Cohnella abietis: one gene and its partner. The protein of the gene in region 1 interacts with the protein of each later gene in a pairwise test. Links are inferred from orthologs where the notes say so. Each region holds a gene or a part of one and is shown on either strand. Other genes may lie near its edges. The genes, in order: KCTCHS21_RS17260 and secA.

Region 1 (8,558 bases):
CGCCCCTATTGGGGTCAGCAATATCGTAAATTTAATTGCCTTAAAAATTGTTCATATGGATCTTTACATGCATACAGCGATGATGTTCGTTCCTGCTTCATTAGGATTAGTTTTACTTGCAGTGCTACTGTTTGTCTGCTTCTATCGTATTATTCCGCGTAAGCTGCCCAATGCGATCCAAATATCGAGGAACAAAAGTCATCCGCTTAAAGAAGAAAGCTCGATCATTCCTAAAGAAAAGCAATCGAAATTCATGCGCAATATTCTAATCTTCGTTTTTGGTGTACGTCTCAGCCTATTCGCTGCTTCTTATATCCATTTTCCAGTCCCATTAATGGCTGTTATCGGCTCTTCCTTCCTGCTAGCATGGCGTTGGTATTTCTTAAGGATTTCTCCTCTTGATATGGTGAAAAAGACGCCTTGGTATATTCTTATTTTTGCCTTTAGTATGTATGTAATCATTTATGGCTTGCACAATATCGGTTTAACAGAAATGCTTATCCATTTTATACAGCCAATAATATCCGGTAGCTTGCTTCATGCGAGTATCATTATGGGCGTACTTCTATCTGTTTTATCGAATCTCTTCAATAATCATCCTGCACTAATGGTTGGCACTCTGACTTTAACAAATATGGGGCTCGATCCACTTACCTTGAAAATTTCATATCTCGCTAGCGTTATTGGCAGCGATGTTGGCTCACTCCTACTGCCGATTGGGACGCTTGCTACTCTAATGTGGATGCATATCCTTAAAAAAGGAAATGTAAGATTTACTTGGTCTGACTATCTGAAGGTAACTTCAATAGTTATCCCAATTACAGTGCTGTTCACCTTAGTCATCCTCTCCTTCTGGGTTTATTGGGTATTCTAAAGAGAAAAGAAAAACGACCCTCGAAAGATGAAGGTCGCTCGAAAAAGGTTGATTTATGCGCAAGAGAGCACACCATAATTTATGTAATAAAGGTTTGAAAGGTTTGGATAAATACCCCCACTCTGCGAATACGAAAAAAAATCAGGTTCCTTGAGAAAACCATTTAGGAACCTGATTTTACATAACGGATAATGCTAATGCGTTCATAACCATGCCGAGATAAATTAACTCTTAGCAGCCAAGCAACGTTATCGGACTTTCCGCTTACGAACTCAGTAACTCTTATTTGATCAAAATCTAATGGTTTTATTTTGTAATGAACTCCAGACACCTTATATCCACCAAAGTAACTCCGTTCCTCCTGAATATTACACTATAACACCTCTGGAAATCGTTAGACTAAAAAAGAAGCCATTTTATCGGTAATAAGCTCAATACGGTTTGTTAGCACAACAAAGGTTCTACATCCTTACTCCCCGTCCTGAACATTCAGAACGACCTCACCGAATGGTGCGCCATCAAGCTCCATCTGAAACAGCCATTTTCCGGCCAAAGGCATAGCCATTTCAGATACAAATTGAGTCTTCGTAACCGCACCACCCACTGACACAACTAGTCTGTTGATTTCAATCGCCGTATGCTCAGTTATGATCATCTCTGGAAGCTCCTCCAGTACCATCCCGGTATCTTGATGGTAAGCCACAATTTTTACTTTATGATCTAGTAATTCCGCAATCGGTTTGTTAATTAGCCATCTAGCACCTGCGGGCTTACCCGCGATCAAGTGATCTCCCCCAGGGAATACCTCCCATTGTACAACGCCATTGATTGAATAATCATTGTGAGCATTCCAAGACTGGTCTTCTCGAATTCCGATATTGTTTGTATTTTCTCCTGGTCGAGTCAACACTACAATTACAATAATTAATGATGTTAATAACGTTAAAGAAGCTAGCTGTATTGATAAACGCCGGATTTTCCGACCTGTTCGAATGGGATGACTAAAGCTTCTCAATAAATCACTACCCTGCTGCTCGATAGACCACTGAGGACGTCCAAATGGCTGCTTTGATAGCTCATCATACCAACTCGGCTTTGAATCTTTATTCATATTCAAGGCACTCCTTCTCATCGTTAAGCATGATTTCCATTTTTGCACGAGCTCTGTGCAAGCGAGATTTGACTGTTCCTTCCGATACTTTAAGCAACTGGGCCATCTCTATGTAGGAAAGCTCATAATGGGCATCTAAAACTAACACTTCTCTTTGCTTGGCAGGTAGCTTCATAACCGAATGCCAGATTGATCTTATTCCCATCTGCTCCAAGACTTCCTGTTCAGCCGATCTATGCGTGTCTTTATGAAAGCTAAATCCAACCAATATGACCCGCTTGATGAAGGATGATTTGAGCCAATTAAGTGATGAATGACGAGCTATCGTTAATAGCCAGGTTCTATGTGAGCTCCTGCCTTCAAATCCTTTAAGACCTCTATAGGCGTTATAAAATACATCCTGAGTAATGTCATCAGCTGCATCACGGTTTTTAACCATCATAAAGGTGTAATTCCATACGTCATTCCCATAGGCGGTCATCAGATCCGCGATAATAGAATTCACGTTGTTATCTGTAACGATGACACTTTTCAGGTACTCCAATCCGATCACCTCATGATATTAGACAACCAACACCCTATTTTGTTCCATTTTCCACTAAAAATAAGGGTATTCCTTTCGATTATAGTTTTTGCGGGGAAATATCTCCTTCCGGTTGTTGGTTGAGATCGTGAAATCTGAATGAGTAAGCTCTTAACAAGGAGATTTCACAATCTCAAAGACAAACGCTTCGCTCCTACAGGAGATACTTCCCCTCTTTTCTCATCGATTACGGTTAGTAAAAATACAAAAAACCACTCTTTGTAAAATGGAAGTGTTGAACAACCATCTAAAAAGAAAGTGGCTATGAGATCAAGTATTGTCCTTATCGAAAATCAATCGTTCTTTCTTGAATCAGCACTCGTCTTTTTGAAACCAGCAAGATGATATTGAACTGATCCAGTATCATTTTTTATATACAATTCAACCGATTCACCGTCAGGTCTACACAACCCGATTGTTATTTCAAAATACTTTGCTCCATGTATGGCACCGACAGGTCTTGCTTTATTATTTCTATTTTTAATAGCTACCCGCTCATTAATTGATAATATCCTTTCGCAACTAAATTGAGAGTACTTTTCATTGTAAATACTTCTCAGGGAAGACAAAATAACGGGATGCAATTGTTGCAATAATGCCCCCTCCAGTTGATTTTCTCTTGGCTTAGAATGAACTACCGCTTTGGGACTTGTTATTAGAATGCACAGCAAAATCATTAAGAAATTGACAGCAAATTTTCTGTTCAAGTTATCTCACCATCTCCATTTCAGACTATCATCCCCTAGATTGGTAAAATTAATTAATTATAAAAAACAAAAAGGCATTGGCACAGGAACGACTCCTGAACCAACACCTTTTCGTTTGTACGTCATTTTGATAAAAGTGAACTATTACTTCTGAGCTTTGTTGCCATTAATAATACTGAAGATTATCTTGGCATGATCTGTGTTATCAAGCAAACCTGCGAATCTTTCTTTACCAGGTCCGAAAGCATATACAGGTACATCTTCACCCGTATGACCACCGGTTGTCCAGCCTGTGAAAGAGCGAACATTAAAGATGTTCTCAATGGCGTTATCGATTTTCGTTAAATCCTTCTCAACGGCTGCGTCCTTAACGGATTGAACTTCTTCAGCAGTTAATTGTAGATCGATATATTTTTTCAAGGTTTCCTCAACGCCTGCACCTTGAACGATTTGGGCTGCCATGTAATCTGGAGTGCGTTTAGCAGCTTTAATTGGAGCAACATCGAAGTTATAAATTCCGTTCGTACCTACCGATAAGCCACCTGTTGAATGGTCGGCAGTAGCAACAACCAGCGTATGTCCATCTTTTTTGGCAAAATCGATTGCTTCTTTGAAAGCTTTCTCGAAATCTGACATTTCACTCATTGCAGCAACAATGTCGTTATCATGTCCGGCCCAATCAATCTGGCTTCCCTCAACCATCAGGAAAAATCCGTTCTTATTCGTACTTAGGCGCTGAATAGCTGCTTTCGTCATCTCTTGCAATGATGGTGTTTGGTCATTGCGATCAATCATTTTATCCATGCCACCTGTAGCAAACAAACCAAGAATTTGTTTATTCGTATCCTTCAATAAATCTGCGCGATTGGTCACATAGCTGTAGCCGTCTTTCTTAAATTCATTCGTCAGGTTGCGATCCTTACGTACAAAATTGTTCAAACCGCCGCCAAGCAGTACATCGATCTTGTGCTTTTTGTTAATTTTCTCGTCAAAATAATCATCTGCAATCGCGTCCATGTTTTTACGGTTAACGTCATGAGCACCATAGGCTGCAGGAGTAGCATGAGTAATCTCAGAGGTTGCAACCAATCCTGTTGACTTCCCCTTTTCCTTGGCGAGCTCTAGCACTGTTTTAACCTCAGAAAAATCATTATCAACGGCAATGGCAGCATTGTATGTTTTAACACCAGCAGACATGGCAGTAGCGGCAGAAGCTGAATCTGTTATGTTCTGATGCTCGTCCTCTGGATAGGTTGTCTGATTTCCTACCAAATACTTATCGAATTCCGTCTTTTCCATAAGTGGTGTTTTAGGATTATCTTTCATATAACGGTATGCTGTCGTGTAAGAAACTCCCATCCCATCACCAATTAGAAATATTACATTTTTAATTTGAGGACTCTTGTCTTGTTGACCCTTTGCAAAAGCTGGTGTAAACCCAGATGACAATGCAGCAATCGCTAATGAAGAAACAAGTGCAACCGGGATAACCTTCTTAATCAACTTCTTATTCATAATCATCCTCCTTAGTTACTTCCTAAGGAATACTATAGACCTGTGTTGTTAAAAGAAATCGCTCGGAATATTAAGTGCAAGTTAATTTAAGTGTATAAGCACAACATTTAGCCTGCCGCTCAGCGCGACAGGCCATTCATTATCTAATAGACTGAATCGATCCTATTCGAGCTGTAGCTAATGCTGGTTCTCCCGCTCCCCGCATGCTTTCGAAGGCTTGGATAGCCGCATTGGCAACTTCAATATCCTGGGCGCTTGAGCCACCGCTTACCCCGATACCCCCGATAATTCTACCGTCACTTACGATCGGAATACCGCCACCAAGAATAACAAGCCTGCCATGATTAGTTGTGTTTATTCCGAAAGTGGGACCGCCAGGAAGTGCCGATTGCGCAAGATTGGACGTTGGCATCTGCATAGCTACACTCGTCCAAGCTTTATTTTGTGAAATATCAATGCCAGCGATTCGAGCATTATCCATGCGATAGAATGCAATGAGATTTCCACCCTCATCAACAATTGCAATATCACTGGAAAGTCCCATCTGCCGGGCCTTCTGCTCCGCTGCGGCTAGCATTCTTTTGGCAGTCTCCAAAGTAAGCTTGTTCATTTGTCCACTCCTTAGTATACCGATCCCTATAGGATATGGTCATTCCCCTAGAACGGTGACGGTCATACCCCCTTCTATCTGATAGCCCCCATCGACATGATTCTAATATTCACCTTTACCTTCACATCTGCCTTGGATAAAGCTTCCCCCCATTGATCCTTCACTTCCTTCCAATGCTTATACTGTCTAGCCCGAGCATATAGACCGAGACCTATAGGATCTATTTTAGCTTCCTGTATTTTTGCTATTAGCTGCTCATATTGGTCCTCAAGCTGCTGCCCTATTTCCTTCTCCAATTTATCCGCATTTTTCTCTACATTGAAGCGAAAGAGCTGTTCGGATAAATTAATCCTCATTTTTACATTAATATCAAAGCGGAATCTATCCTCTACATACTTCACTTTAGTTTTAGTTGAAATATCTGTTGCCGTGAAGCTTAATTTATTGAGTTTAAAGAAGCTGCTTTTCGATTGAGAAGGAAGCTTGACAGTGAACGGAAATTCTCCTTTACGGTGAGGATTTAATATGCTGAGAATTTTGTTGTCTGCAGGATCAATAGTGAAAGCGTAGCGACCATCTTTTCTCAATAAAGCTGTTCCCATTACCCTTAAATCATCTTCTCTGCGCAATTCCGTAATACTCGGGGTCATTCCCTTCTCAAGCATATGTCTGTGTAACTGTTGTAGCGTTGTATTCACAGTTATATTCCTGCGATGAGCAGTAATGAGCAGCTGAGATAAATAGGTGGGAAGACGCGGCTTATCATCTGGCGCAAAATTAATAATATCAGACACTTTACCGTCCACTTCGACCACGAACGGAAGTACTGTATTTTTGTTATCACGATAAAAAACATCCAGAAGGTCAAACCATTTTTTGTGCTGAAGAACTCGTTTTCCAAGGAGGATCGCCTGTACTTTCCCCCCTACGGTCATGGCCACCACACTCCGATCGAACTCTTCTCTAGACAGCCTCATCGAATTTGTTCGGACTGTGACCTCCTCCTCCTTCTTCTTAGCCTCTTTGCTAAATACAGGACTTGATACAGAGTAAAGAAGCCGATCCTCATCATCCAGATCGATTCCAATGAGTAGAGAGAAGGTGACATCTTCAACGCTAGTGCGGTCACTACAGCCCATAAGAAATACAGCTAATATAAGCACTAAGCTGCTTATTTTTCTATAACTCAATGTGCATCCCCCTTGCGAACTCTTACATACACCTGAATGGATGCCCACAGCATTATAGGAAGTAAAAAAACAATTCCAATTGCATAATAATTCAGCCACTTCTGCCATTCATTCGTCTGATTCCATGAAGGATGAATGAAGAACACCATCAGTAGGAATACAACGATTAGCACCATCACATAGGGACTATGATCTTGTTTACGCAGCAATTGGCTTACACCGAATGCCGCAAAAAACATATAAGGAATCCATGTTGACGAAAGCATGAATAAAAAGATAGCCAAAAAGATAAGGTCGAATCGCACCAAAAAACGGAACTGAATTACTTTAAGCAAGCTTAGCAAGGGTTGGTTATAACCAGTAATTTCGTCAGGACTAAAAAAAGCGAAACAAATGATGGTAACGAGAAGATAAGCGAGTATCGTTAGCGAATTAGCTACAACGATTCCGAGTACTGCCTTTTGTTTGTTCTTTAAGAACGGATACAGTAAAAACGTCGTTTCAAATCCAACAGTAAAAAATACCGTCGTTCCCACGCCTTTAAACACTGGCATAATCCCTTCCTTTAAGAAAGGTAGGAAATGTATCCAGTGGCAGTCATTTAGAACAAGCAAGAGAATGGCTGGCATCCAGACTGTCATATAAAAAATGAGCTCGCTGTATCTTCCCACTACTCTTAAACCATTTCGAGCAAGCATAAAGGTCGGGATGGAAAACAAAAGAAACACGATATAATCGGGGCTTTGTGGTAAAAACCATGCTTTGATATACTGAATCGATTCGATGAGAACGAGCCAAGCACAGAAAATATAATAGAGCGCAAGTGGTATTGAGAAAATAAGAGATAGCCATTTGCCAAAAAGTCGCTTGAGCAAATCATACGCCGTATCATCTGGAAAACGCTTGAACACTTGAATAATCACTAAACTTACCAACACATTGATTACCCAAGTGATAATGAACGACATCCAGCCATCCGTTCCTGCTTTTCCTGCCAGCTCTCTCGGAAGAGAAATAATTCCCGCCCCAACCTGAACCCCGTGAATAATGAAAATAAACTGCATCAGTGTAATTTCGTTCAGGGCATATTTCCTCATGGTTTGTCCCCATTTCCCCGATTGTCCCCTGCACGCCTTGGTTGGATTGCTCGCGAGCTTTTCGGTCGATTAACCATTGACCAAATAGGCAACCGCACGAACGCATCCTTCATATCTGCCCAGCGGAATGGCGCCAGAGGACTGCCGTAAGGGGTACCTAGAGACTCAAGCGCAACAAGATGCGCAAGCAATATCATAATGCCAATAACAATACCTACTATTCCGAACATAAAGGCGATAATCATCATCGGAAATCTCAGCAGCCGAATAGCCGTCCCCATGTCATAATTAGGAATAATAAAGGAAGCAATGGCAGTCGAAGCAACAACAATGACCATAATATTACTAACGATTCCTGCCTGTACGGCAGTCTGTCCGATAATAATCCCGCCGACAATTCCAACAGTTTGCCCTACTGGTGCAGGCAATCGGATTCCCGATTCTCGCATCATTTCGAGCGTTATTTCCATTAGCATAGCTTCAAGCAGCGGTGGGAAGGGTACAAGCGTTCTCGACTCAGCAATGGATAACAAGAGTTGAATCGGAAGGACCTCATAATTAAAGGAAATAAGTGCGATATATATCGCAGGTAATAGTAATGCAATAGAAAATGCCAAAAAGCGAAGTAGTCGAATAAACGAAGCAATCATCCACCGCGTACTGTAATCATCTATGCTTTGGAAAAAAGAGATAAACGTAGTAGGGGCAACTAGAACACTCGGAGAACCGTCTACTACTACAGCAAATCTTCCCTGAAGAAGCTGGGACACGGTGGAATCCGGACGTTCTGTGAGTATGAATTGGGGAAAAGGAGAATAGGGATTGTCCTCGATGTATTCGACCAATTCACCAGTATTAATAATGGAATCAA
Region 2 (8,748 bases), 2.3 Mb from region 1 along the record:
TCTGTTAAATGAGGAAAACCTTCAGCAATCGGGGTTCCTGCGTTAGAGGAGGAAATTACCGATGTGACGGTCACATTAGGATGTGATTGCAATAAACGAATGAGTTCGACGCCGCCATAACCGGTTGAACCGACGATAGCCGCGCGGATTTGATTTGATTTCATAAGAACTCCCCCAGACCTATAAAAGAAGTACAATCAATAATGAATAATCAAAAAATGAATGAAAGCTTCAATTCTTCTTTGGTCAAACCATCCTTATTGTACATAATAACGTGTCCGAATGAAAGCCAATAAATTGGCCTAGGAATGACTGCTTCTATGCAAGTCATAAGCTTAACCCGAAATAAGAATATGTATTATTATACATCGTATGTATTAATTATTCAATCCCTACATGACATCATGACGATGATCGTAAAAACCTTCCCCTAATACTTCAGCAGCATTAGTAATAATGACGAAAGCATCTGGATCAGCGTCGCGGACAAGCAGTTTAAGCCGCACAACTTCATTCTGGCCCACAACGGCCAGTAACACTGGACGGTCATCCCCAGTGTAGCCTCCAACACCCTGAAGCTTGGTTAATCCCCTATCCAGCTCGTGCAGAATCGCATTCGCCACCTTATCCGGATGCTTGGATATAATAAAGGCCGCTTTAGAGGTCTGAAAGCCTGTCTGAATAATATCTATCGTTTTGCTTGTTGCGAATAAGCCGATTAGCGCATACAGCGCATTTTCCAGCGAGATGAATATTCCTGCCGCAAAAATAACGAGTCCATCAAGCATCGCTATTGCAAGACCTAATCTTATTCCCATGACTCTATGCATAATTTGTGCGGCTAAATCAAGGCCTCCCGTTGAACCCCTTCCTCGGAACACGAGTCCAAGACCCAGACCAACTCCAAGCCCCCCATAAAGAGAGGCTAGAAGAGGATCATGGGTCGGAGGTGTCCAATGGGCAGTTAGAAGAACGAACAGCGGCATAACAACAGAGCCTATAGCTGTTTTGATCCCAAACCGTTTGCCGAGCACCAGAAAACCAGCAATAAATAGCGGGATGTTAAGTGCCCACTGCGTGTAAGCAGGCGGAATTCGAGTAAAAGTGTTCAGAATAACGGAGATCCCTGAGACACCACCCGAGGCTATACGATTTGGCAGTAAGAACAGGTTAAAGCTCGCTGCTATTACAAATGCTCCGACCAGCATTGCCGAGTAGCTGAACAAAGCCCTCACCCAAGGCGCATACTGGGGAATGACACGTTTGTTAATCGTTGTCGTTGGCATCATCGGTGGTTTCTTGCCGCTGGCCGTCATGAGCATTCCTCTTCCCTATTCATTCTGAATAGCAAGCATAAACAATTTTCGCTGTCTCAGAGTTAGCGAATGATTGTTTATGTCGGAGGCTATTCAGAAGTGGATAAGCGTGCAACTTAGACATTCTGAATAGCCAAGAAAAACTTCTCACACTAAATCAGTGCAAGAAGTTTAAGGTTATACTGTATGCATTTTATTGCCCTTCAGGCTGCTTGATCTGGTTACGGAGGTATCCATCGATAAAGGAATCAAGATCGCCGTCCATAACAGCGCCGACGTTCCCTGTTTCCACCGATGTCCGGTGATCCTTGATCATGCTATACGGATGGAAAACATAGGAGCGAATTTGGCTGCCCCATGCGATATCCATGTGCTCACCGCGAACCTCGGCCAATTCCTTCTGCTGCTCTTGGATCTTCAGCTCATAGAGCTTGGACATAAGCATCTTCATCGCCTTTTCTCGGTTCTGAATCTGGGAGCGCTGAGTCTGACAGGCTACAACTACGCCCGTTGGAATATGAGTGAGTCGGATAGCAGAATCCGTCTTGTTGATGTGCTGGCCTCCGGCCCCACTGGCACGATAGGTATCAACCCGTAAATCCTCAGGACGGATTTCAATCTGGATCGTATCATCGATCTCGGGGACTACATCACAGGAAACGAAGGACGTATGACGTCTTCCAGAAGCATCGAAAGGTGAAATACGCACGAGCCTATGAACGCCTTTCTCTGCTTTCAGGTAACCATAAGCATTATGGCCCTTAACGAGAATAGTTACACTCTTGATTCCCGCTTCCTCTCCCGGAAGATAGTCCAGCAATTCCACTTTGAAACCGCGCTTCTCTGCCCATCGCGTATACATCCGGTACAGCATTTGAGCCCAATCCTGTGATTCGGTACCACCAGCCCCAGGGTGAAGCTCGAGAATCGCATCGAGTTTGTCATACGGCTGATTCAGCAGCAGCTGGAGCTCGAAGGAATCGACCTTGGCGGTGAGTACTTTAACACTATCCGTCCACTCTACCGCCATCGATTCATCTAATTCTTCTTCAAGAATCTCAAGCATATCTACGAGATCCTGACACTCGGTCTCCAAGCCTTCGAATTGCTCCACTACCGTCTTGATCGAGTTCATCTCAGAAATGACAACCTGGGCCTTCTCATTGTCATCCCAGAAGTTCGGATCGCTCATTTTTACTTCATAGTTCTCGATTTGTTCCTTCTTCAGATCTAAGTCAAAGAGACCCCCTGAGTTGCTGAAGTCGCTTCGCATTTCCACGAAGATCTTGCTTAATGGACACATCAAGCTCAAACATGTTGAAATCACCTCGTAAAGTCTTAAGTAGGGAGCTCGACTGATACAACGTCGGCTCCCTTACTTTTCTCTATCCTATGCGCCCGTGGCACAATTTGTATTTCTTTCCGCTACCACAAGGGCAAGGATCGTTACGGCCAACCTCGTTACCACTGCGGGTTTTAGGCTTCTTCGGACCTTCCTCCGCTTTCGAGTCAACCGCTTGGCCCTCAGCAACCGCTTCGCGCTTCGGAGCAGTCTGCACTTGTGCTCTCATAATATACATCGTGATTTCTTCTTCGATCCGTTCAATCATGGAGAGGAACATATTATGTCCTTCAAATTGATATTCCCGAAGAGGATCATTACCACCGTAGGCACGTAAGTGAATCCCTTGACGCAGATGATCCATGGAATCGATATGATCCATCCATTTGCTATCTACTGCACGGAGCACAACTACCTTCTCGAACTCGCGCATCGTTTCGGCACCAATGGATTCTTCACGCTCATCGTACAATTTTTCAACCTTCGCTATGAGGAATTCAATAATCTCCTCTTTTTCCTTGCCCCACAAATCATCCTTGCTCAGGCTATCATCCGGCAGGAATTGAGTGTGAGCGTAGGTGATAAGGCTATCTAAATCCCAGTCTTCCGGCACGTCATTGTCTGAGCAATGGCTTTCGACTGCACGGGTGACTACTGATTTAGTCATTCCAGTAATAATCTCACGGATATTGTCCGAGCTTAGAATCGCGCGGCGGTCTCCGTAAATTTTTTCCCGCTGTAGATTAATAACATCATCGTACTGAAGAACGATACGACGAGTGTCAAAGTTACTTCCCTCAACACGTTTTTGAGCTGACTCAATAGCACGTGAGATCAGTTTGCTCTCAATTGGAGAATCCTCGTCAAAGCCAAGGCGCTCCATCATGCCCATGATGTTATCCGCACCGAACCGGCGCATGAGCTCATCCTGCATAGAGAGATAGAATTGCGAAGATCCCGGATCCCCTTGGCGACCTGCACGACCTCTTAGCTGGTTATCAATCCGACGCGATTCGTGGCGTTCGGTACCCATAATATGAAGCCCGCCGATCTCAATGACACCAGCACCAAGTAGAATGTCCGTCCCACGGCCTGCCATGTTAGTCGCAATCGTAACGGTACCATGCTGTCCAGCGCTCGAGATAATCTCAGCTTCCTCGGCATGGTATTTGGCGTTAAGCACTTGGTGCTTGATGCCCTTCTTCTTAAGCATTTCCGATATACGCTCGGAGTTCTCAATAGATACCGTACCCACAAGCACAGGTTGTCCCGTTGCATGACGTGAAACGATTTCTTCGACCACGGCACGGTACTTACCATTTTCCGACTTGTAGACGACATCCGGAATATCTACACGAATCATCTGACGGTTCGTCGGCACTTGAATGACATCAAGACCATAAATCCGTTTGAACTCTTCTTCTTCCGTCTTAGCTGTACCCGTCATCCCAGCTAGCTTACGATACATCCGGAAATAGTTCTGGAACGTAATTGTAGCTAGTGTCATGCTTTCGTTCTGAACGGTAAGCTGTTCCTTCGCCTCAATCGCTTGGTGGAGACCCTCGCTATAGCGACGACCAGCCATCAGACGACCTGTAAATTCATCAACGATAACGACTTCGTCTTCTTGTACGACGTAGTCGACATCCCGTTTCATAATATATCGTGCGCGAAGCGCTTGATTGATATGGTGGTTCAACGTCACGTTGTCGTGAGCGAACAAGTTCTCGATGTTAAAGGCTTTCTCGACCTTAGTAACCCCAGATTCTGTTAAAGCGATGCTACGCAATTTAATATCGACTGTAAAATCTTCAACATCAGTAAGTCGAACAATCATACGATCAGCTGCATAATAAAGCTCTGTCGATTTCTGTGCTTGCCCGGAAATAATCAAAGGAGTCCGCGCTTCATCAACGAGAATGGAATCAACTTCATCTATAATGGCATAGTGCAAAGGGCGCTGAACCATCTGTTCCTTATAAAGGACCATATTATCGCGCAGGTAATCGAAACCAAACTCATTATTCGTTCCATAAGTAATATCACAGGCATATGCTTCCTGCTTCTCCTCATGGGTAAGACCATGCAGATTACAACCTACAGTCATACCAAGGAAGGAATAAATTTGTCCCATAAGTGCGCTATCCCGTTGAGCTAAGTAATCATTAACGGTAATAACGTGAACACCTTCGCCTTTCAAAGCGTTCAAGTAAACAGCAAGGGTACCGACTAAGGTTTTCCCTTCGCCAGTTCTCATCTCTGCGATCTTTCCATGGTGTAGAACCATACCACCGATTAATTGTACGTCGAAATGACGCATGGCCAGCACACGCTTGGACGCTTCCCTCACAACAGCGAACGCCTCTGGAAGAATATCATCCAAGGACTCGCCTTTGGTGATGCGATCGCGGAATTCATCCGTCTTGATGCGAAGCTGCTCATCGCTTAAATGGGCGACAGTAGACTCGAGACCATTAATTTGTTCAACAGTCTTAAGGAGTCGTTTCACCTCACGTTCATTGGCATCTCCGAATATTTTTTTGACAAGTCCCAGCATTAGGATGTACCCCTCTCTCTCACGGGTCTAACAACATCTTCTCATTTTAGCAGTTTGGCGAAAATGGGGCAAGGAACGAGTCTTGGAAAATGTCTGGAAAAGCAATAATCGTAAGCATAAATTTGCTTTTACAGTCCTTTGAGAGACGAAATTGGGTTAATAATGGGGATTAACTGTGTATTCCCTTCGAAAACGTCAAAAAAAGCCTCGGCGCTTTTGGCCGAGGCTTACTTATATTTTATTCAGCAGATTCAATTAAACCATATTTCCCATCATTCCGACGATAGACGACACTTACTTCCTTTGAACTCGCGTCTGCGAAGACATAGAAACTGTGTCCTACTAAGTTCATTTGAAGAATAGCTTCCTCCACGTCCATAGGCTTTAAGTTAAACCGTTTCGTACGTACAAGCTCCAAATCGTCCTCTTCATCTCTAGCAAGTGTGGTCACACCTTGCCCATTCCCAGCGTCTTCCTTAAACAATGCTCTAGCTGAACCAGGTTCACGGAAATTGCGATTAATTTTAGTTTTGTGTTTGCGGATCTGGCGTTCCAGTTTGTCCACTACAAAGTCAATCGATGCGTACATATCCTCTCTTTTCTCCTCTGCACGCAATAGCGCTCCTGGGAGAGGTATCGTCACCTCAATGGCCTGCTGGCCTTTAGTAACACTCAAGGTAACTGTTACATCTGATTGGGGAGGGGCTTCAAAATACCGCTCAAGACGACTCAGCTTCTTCTCCACATACTCCCGAAGAGCATCCGTCACTTCCATACGCTGACCACGAATGTTGTATTTCATGGGCATTCCTCCTTTGCATGGCTCTATCATACCACACCCTAGGCAGCCGTTTCAAAACATTCCGATAATAAATTTGAATTTTTAGATAACTTGGCTAATATAGTACAAATTTGAAGATTTCCAATAAAAAAACCTCGGATTTCTCCGAGGCAGTGTGGCAAATACTCCATACATGCAATCCACATCTTGTATGATTGTTCGACGCAATAGCGCCGGGATAATTACACTCTAGTTACGTTAGATGCTTGAGGTCCTCTTGCGCCTTGAACGATGTCAAACTCAACAGTTTGGCCTTCTTCAAGAGCTTTGTAGCCATCCATTTGAATTGCGGAGAAGTGAACGAACACGTCGCCACCTTGCTCTGTTTCAATGAATCCATAACCTTTTTCCGCGTTGAACCATTTAACTTTACCTTGCATGTGTTAAACATTCCCTTCATATTCAAATGACGTTAGACTTAGGAAATAATGCCCAGCCCACATTTCGAATATAACATCAGGTAAAGATTGGTGTCAATGATTTTTTGTAAGCGGATACACTGAGTTCACATAAGTTTATCTGACTCATCTTTTAATCAGCGGAGCAAGGGCACTTACATTATTAAGCCCCTTATCTTTCAATAGCTTTAGCATTTGTTGTATAAAATTTTTGTTACGATCGTTATTTCTAATATAGCTATAGATTAGCTTCACACATAATTCTTCAGTGAGCTTCCCATGATAGGCCCCTAGACCAGCTAATTGGATATTAATTATGCTGTACTGAAAAACAAGAAGGAAGTACTCTTCCATCAACTTATGCTTTCCTGATAGGGGGAATAGCTTACTATAAACATTATGAACAGCAAGGTTCTCAAAAATGTAATCATAGGTTGACATGAAGGGTACGACAATCTCATCTGAAGCCGTCTTCAAACGTTCCATAACCTTATCAGGTGTTGCATTAGCAGTGAAGCCTACTCCCTCCATGACCTGATTCAAACATTCAAGATAAGCTTTAAGAGCAATACCACTAGTAGATTTCTCTTTTACAAACTCGTTAAACAAATCTAGCTTAACTATCCAGTTTCCTTGAATTCCTTTTAGCTGATCCTCTATTTGCTCGTGTTTTCCAAACTCAATCTTACACGACTCAATAAGAATCGGGATTTTGTGGAACTCATTCTGTTCAACGATAAAGTTTAAGTTCTCAAAAAATAACCCTAACATGATTAATCGGTTCTCAAATGAAAATGCTCTATTTTGTAACGTTTGAATGATAAAAAATCTAAGGGGCCAAAAGTATGCCTCGAATTGATTCTCATGGGCAGCTGACGGTTTTATAGACTGGAATGTCATGCGATTCTCTACAGCTTCCTTCTCATAAAACTGTATGCCCTGCTCGTTAAATAAAGCTTTCCGAACAGCTTCGGGGCATGCGAGATCTGTAGATAACTCCTGCACTCCATCAACTTCATTAAATATCCTTGGAAATGTACTACAAACTGCTGGAAGATAATCTTCCCCTATCTTGGCGTGAATACTACAAAGGTCTGTTTCTGTTAACATAGGGCAGCTTCCACTATCCGACAACTTTATTGATGCATATATATTCTCATTACCACCAGATTCAATAATGTCCATACTGCTTATGATTTTTTCAGAGAATGATTTATCGGGGAGTGATTTATACAGCTGATAAATATCCTTTTCCACATAAATACTCCACGTTTTACAGCAGCTATCCTCACAATCGGGTCCAATACAAGAGAAACTTTTAATATATTCTGGAATTAGTGCAAATGAATTTTTCATAATTCGATATATGAGATCCAAGGGTCTGTCGGGAATCTTTTTATCTTATAACGTTGTAGGTCCAAGGTTTCCAACAAAGCCAATGTTTCGCCTGGATAGCTTGGACAGTTCACCTCATCGAAACAAACAATTGAACCTTTGCCCATTCGTGGCAGGAAAACTTCCAAGGCCTTTTTCGTAGGCTCGTATAAATCAAAGTCTAAATAAAGCAAGGACACTAGTAGATGTTTGTTATCCTCTACGTACTTCTCTGCCGTGGTCATAAAATCACCTTGTACTAGCTCAATATTGGGAATATGAGATAGATGCCGCTCATTATTATACTTCTCGATAGATTGCTTCAAGCTATCCAATGTATCTCCATGTAAATCCCCAACACTTGGAGTACTATCAGCACTATTATCTAAAGAAGAAGTGCTGGGAAATCCCTCAAAAGTATCAAAGCCGATTATTTTTCTCGTATAATTGGTCGGCTCATAAATATTTGAAAGCTGTGCCCAGGTAAATAAACCTGAACCGTTAAATACCCCGCACTCAACGATAGAGCCGTTAATATCCAAAATATTTTTGAAAATTTCAGACTTGCACAAAAAACGGGCCAAGCTCCTTTTGGATGAAAACCGAGAAAAAGCTTCCAGCTTATCAAACAATCGAACAGTTGAAGATTCGAATGCGGATTCTGCAAGCTTATATCCAGTCCTGTCCTTATCATTATGGTTACTGGCGTTTGTTCCGATAGGTATGAAATTTTCCAACTATATAACCTCCGACCAAATTTTATTTATCTATTGAAGTTTCTATGAACTGTTCAAATGACTCAAAAGTCAAACCTAACTTATCACGAAGATAATGTTGGTCCCCCACAAAGTGGCAATACTCATCAGGTAGAGCGAATCTCTTAAACTTCACCGCTTGACCGCTTTCTGCAATCACTTCTG

Evidence for each region.
Region 2: the proteins of KCTCHS21_RS17260 (region 1) and secA interact in binary tests that used the Escherichia coli proteins (3 or more experiments, as listed by UniProt). The link is inferred for Cohnella abietis from one-to-one orthologs.

What each region holds. Positions count from the first base shown.
Region 1 is NZ_AP019400.1:3,966,255-3,974,812, forward strand. What follows is about bases 2,606-5,553. They hold KCTCHS21_RS17260 (alkaline phosphatase), read right to left. Parts: upstream 4,791-5,553; coding sequence 3,420-4,790; downstream 2,606-3,419. Other genes in these bases: KCTCHS21_RS17255 (hypothetical protein), read right to left, coding at 2,862-3,275; KCTCHS21_RS17265 (GlcG/HbpS family heme-binding protein), read right to left, coding at 4,930-5,400; KCTCHS21_RS17270 (Ger(x)C family spore germination protein), read right to left, coding at 5,475-5,553. Also shown: KCTCHS21_RS17240 (arsenic transporter), read left to right, coding at 1-874; KCTCHS21_RS17245 (hypothetical protein), read right to left, coding at 1,344-1,985; KCTCHS21_RS17250 (RNA polymerase sigma factor), read right to left, coding at 1,978-2,529; more of KCTCHS21_RS17270, read right to left, coding at 5,554-6,590; KCTCHS21_RS17275 (GerAB/ArcD/ProY family transporter), read right to left, coding at 6,587-7,687; KCTCHS21_RS17280 (spore germination protein), read right to left, coding at 7,684-8,558.
Region 2 is NZ_AP019400.1:6,240,559-6,249,306, forward strand. Bases 2,459-5,596 are described here. They hold secA (preprotein translocase subunit SecA), read right to left. Parts: upstream 5,216-5,596; coding sequence 2,702-5,215; downstream 2,459-2,701. Other genes in these bases: hpf (ribosome hibernation-promoting factor, HPF/YfiA family), read right to left, coding at 5,454-5,596. Also shown: argC (N-acetyl-gamma-glutamyl-phosphate reductase), read right to left, coding at 1-164; KCTCHS21_RS27375 (YitT family protein), read right to left, coding at 393-1,316; more of hpf, read right to left, coding at 5,597-6,017; KCTCHS21_RS27395 (cold-shock protein), read right to left, coding at 6,239-6,436; fliB (flagellin lysine-N-methylase), read right to left, coding at 6,581-7,810; KCTCHS21_RS27405 (TylF/MycF/NovP-related O-methyltransferase), read right to left, coding at 7,807-8,565; KCTCHS21_RS27410 (transketolase family protein), read right to left, coding at 8,588-8,748. UniProt on the Escherichia coli protein: Required for protein export, interacts with the SecYEG preprotein conducting channel.